Regions from separate parts of the Citrobacter sp. Marseille-Q6884 genome, predicted to be linked through region 2. Evidence: predicted binding sites of a transcription regulator. Region 2 holds the regulator's gene; the other holds the start of a gene.
The links. Region 2 encodes CRP, which controls carbon source genes, mostly activating them, when cyclic AMP is high. Its sites were predicted from a motif close to ATGTGANNNNNNTCACAT; they were not measured.

Region 1 (2,205 bases), 430 kb from region 2:
CGACCCAGGTGGGAAGTTACCATCACTTTAGCACCCTGTTTCAGGGCCAGTTCGATGGTCGGCAGGGAAGCACGGATACGCGCATCGCTGGTTACTTTCCCTTCTTTAACTGGTACGTTCAGGTCCGCACGGATAAAAACGCGTTTACCAGCCAGATCCAGATCGGTCATCTTAATTACAGACATGGTGAATCCTCTCGTTGATTCATAAAGTTTTGTCGACGCTCAAGCGTCGAGCCTGAAACCAATAGCAGCCATCGCTAACGTCGTGTCGAGCATACGGTTAGCAAAGCCCCATTCATTATCGCACCAGACCAATGTTTTGATCAGGTGAGCACCACTCACCCGCGTTTGCGTACCATCAACGATGGCGCTGTGCGGGTCGTGATTAAAATCTACAGAGACCAACGGTAATTCCGTATAGTCAACTATACCATGAAATGCACCTTGTGCTGCTTTTTGCAGCAACTGGTTGACTTCAATGGCTTTTACCGGTTTTTTCACCGTCACGCTTAAGTCGATCGCCGTCACATTTATGGTCGGAACACGCACCGCAATCGCTTCGAATCGATCGTTGAATTGCGGGAAAATACGCGTGATGCCCGCCGCCAGTTTAGTATCTACTGGAATAATAGACTGGCTGGCCGCTCGCGTACGACGCAGGTCTGGATGATAAGCATCAATTACCTGCTGATCGTGCATCGCTGAGTGGATCGTCGTGACGGTGCCAGATTCAATGCCGTAAGCATCATCCAGCAACTTAATGACGGGAATTATACAATTCGTGGTGCAGGAGGCGTTTGATACGATCCGGTGTTCAGCGCGCAGCTGATCCTGGTTCACGCCAAACACAACGGTTGCGTCGATATCGTGACTACCAGGATGTGAAAAGAGCACTTTTTTTGCACCGGCGGCAATATGCGCCTCACCGTGTTCACGGTTGCCATAAACTCCCGTGCAATCCAGCACAATATCGACACCCAGTTCACGCCATGGCAGCGCATCAAGGGTTCGCTCGTGCAGAATGCGAATCGCGTCGTCACCTACCATGAGCTGGTCGCGTTCCTGGCGAACATCCCATGCAAAACGTCCATGGCTGGTGTCATATTTCAACAAATGCGCCATGCCTTCAGCATCCGCCAGTTCATTGATTGCCACCACGGTGATTTCCGCCCGACGTCCGGATTCATACAACGCACGAACCACGTTACGTCCAATGCGACCGAAACCATTAATCGCTACGCGTACGGTCATAGGTCCCCTGCAAGGATTTCTCAGAAACGATGTGGCAGACAGAGTAATGCAGCAAACCGCTCAGGAAAACCTTACCTGTCGCAAACTGCGACTGATTGATTAATTGTCGAACATTTAATCGACTGAAACGCTTCAGCTAGAATAAGCGAAACGAGGAATAAAAGGAATGATTGTCCAGCAACAGAACACAGTTATCTGACTTACGTCACATTTTACTGTTTGATTGCTGTCAAAAAGTGATGAGGGTGACGAAAGGAATATTGGGGTGGAATTTACTCATACCCCTTGATTTCACATGGAAACCTCTCCCGCAGCAAGCACTGTCGCTGCGGGAGAGATAGCGTTAGTTCACCACCAGCGTCGTTGTGATGGTATAGCTCAACGCCCAGGAAGAGTGCCAGTCGCGACCATTGAAGGTAATCACACCACTATAGTTCCCCTTAGGTAAGGCGGCGTTACTCCCGTCTTCCGGCACATAGGTAATCTTCGGCGCATTACCCGGCGCCGTACACCCTGAGGCACTGTTAAATTCAAAGAAGGTACATTTGTTTGCTACCTGCCCTCTGAACGTTACCGTTTGGGGATTGCCCTTTTCATCAGTCAACTCAGCCGTCAATACTGAGTACGCCCCATAATTCGTCGACCATATTAATGACGTAGGGCCTGTGGTATTCCCGGTGACCACAAAACCCAGGTTGAGAAAGTTATAAATTGTTTCTCCTGTATACGCGTTCGACTGAGTAGAACTGGGAATATTCCACGTATCCTCAATTGACCCCATAAATATGGTCGAGCCATTAGAGAGACTGCTACCGTTAATGCTGGCAGTCACATTCGCATTTCCGAATTCGGAACCGGACAATTGTACCGCCGCTTCCCCTTTATCATTCGTATCGCTAGTCGCAGCAGAAAGATTATTTAAGGTCGTTGTCCATGAGACTGTTACCGCCTG
Region 2 (2,205 bases):
GCAATATTTCTCCGCAGAAAGGTCAACGGCACGAGACACAGAAGCGTCTTTCAGATCATTGCCCGTGACGATGAAATGCAGATTGATATGAGTGAACAGACGCGGCGCCTCTTCACGGCGCTCAGAGGTGAGCTTCACTTCGCAGTTGGTCACGTCCTGGCGGCCTTTTTGCAGGATCGACACTACATCAATCGCGCTACACCCACCCGCAGCCATTAATACCATTTCCATCGGGCTCGGCGCTTTATCACCGGAGTTACCGTCCATCAAAATTTGGTGGCCTGAGGCGGACTCACCGAGGAAGGTTAACCCCTCAACCCACTTTACACGCGCTTGCATATTTCGTAACTCCAATGTTTCAATTTTCCTGACAGATTACGCGCACATAACAATTCTCGCAACGGAAGGCGACCTGCGTCATGCTGAAGCGAGACACCAGGAGACACACGGCGAAAGCTATGCTAAAACAGTCAGGATGCTACAGTAATACATAGACGTACTGCATGTATGCAGAGGACATCACATTACAGGCTGCAGCATTCTTTTTAGCAGCCCCCTTCCCAGGTAGCGGGAAGCACATTTTGGCAACCCAGAGGCAGCGTCGTTTTCTGGCTCTGGAGACAGCTTATAACAGAGGATAACCGCGCATGGTGCTTGGCAAACCGCAAACAGACCCGACTCTCGAATGGTTCTTGTCTCATTGCCATATTCATAAGTACCCATCGAAGAGCACGCTGATTCACCAGGGTGAAAAAGCGGAAACGTTGTATTACATCGTTAAAGGCTCAGTGGCAGTACTGATTAAAGATGAAGAAGGAAAGGAAATGATCCTCTCTTATCTGAATCAGGGCGATTTTATTGGTGAACTGGGCCTGTTTGAAGAAGGCCAGGAACGTAGTGCCTGGGTTCGCGCTAAAACCGCATGTGAAGTCGCTGAAATTTCATACAAAAAATTTCGCCAATTAATCCAGGTGAACCCGGATATTCTGATGCGCCTGTCATCTCAGATGGCTCGTCGTCTGCAAGTCACGTCCGAAAAAGTGGGCAACCTTGCCTTCCTGGACGTTACCGGTCGTATCGCTCAGACGCTGTTGAATCTGGCGAAACAACCTGATGCGATGACCCACCCGGACGGTATGCAGATCAAAATCACCCGTCAGGAAATTGGCCAGATTGTAGGTTGTTCCCGTGAAACCGTTGGTCGCATCCTGAAGATGCTGGAAGATCAGAATCTGATCTCCGCGCACGGTAAGACCATCGTCGTCTACGGCACGCGTTAATCCCATCGTAATGGCGCGTTACCACGTAATGCGCCATTTTTGTTTACACCGATGTGGCGAAGACTGATCTATCACCCCGAAATCAACTACGCACTACGACAAACACTGGTGCTGTGTTTACCTGTGGCTGTCGGTCTTATCATTGGTCAGCTTCATCTGGGGCTCCTCTTTTCCCTCGTCCCCGCCTGTTGCAACATTGCCGGTCTTGATACACCGCATAAGCGTTTTTTCAAACGCCTGATTATTGGCGCATCGCTGTTTGCTGGCTGCAGTTTGGTCATGCAATTGCTGCTGGCGCAGGAAATTCCGCTACCGCTAATCCTTACCGGCCTGACGCTCATTCTCGGCGTTACCGCAGAATTAAGTCCGCTGCATGCGCGACTGTTGCCGGCCTCGCTGATTGCCGCGATTTTCACGCTGAGTCTGGCAGGAAACATGCCCGTCTGGGAGCCCTTGCTCATCTATGCGCTGGGTACATTGTGGTACGGCCTGTTCAATTGGTTCTGGTTTTGGTTGTGGCGTGAGCAACCGCTGCGTGAATCCCTCAGCCTGCTGTACCGGGAACTGGCCGATTACTGTGAAGCAAAATACAGTCTGCTGACCCAGCACATTGATCCTGAAAAAGCCCTGCCCCCGTTGCTGGTCCGTCAACAGAAAGCGGTGGATCTCATTACCCAGTGCTATCAGCAAATGCACATGCTTTCAGCGCACCATAACAACGAATACAAACGTCTGCTGCGGGCTTTTCAGGAAGCGCTGGATTTGCAGGAGCATATCTCAGTCAGTCTTCACCAGCCGGAAGAGGTACAAAAACTGGTCGAGCGCAGCCATGCGGAACAGGTGATTCGCTGGAATGCGCGAACCGTCGCCGCTCGCCTTCGCGTGCTGGCTGATGACATTTTGTATCACCGCTTGCCGACGCGTT

Region 1: the regulator CRP is predicted to act here: its motif matches at 1,447-1,464, upstream of epd (erythrose-4-phosphate dehydrogenase).

The regions. Positions count from the first base shown of each region.
Region 1 covers NZ_CAMDRE010000001.1:348,373-350,577, forward strand. The annotation lists gene pgk (phosphoglycerate kinase) at 1-185, opposite strand, end outside; gene epd (erythrose-4-phosphate dehydrogenase) at 225-1,253, opposite strand; gene N7268_RS01555 (Ig-like domain-containing protein) at 1,597-2,205, opposite strand, start outside.
Region 2 covers NZ_CAMDRE010000001.1:775,864-778,068, forward strand. The annotation lists gene N7268_RS03795 (OsmC family protein) at 1-339, opposite strand, end outside; gene crp (cAMP-activated global transcriptional regulator CRP) at 648-1,280, shown strand; gene N7268_RS03805 (YccS/YhfK family putative transporter) at 1,332-2,205, shown strand, end outside.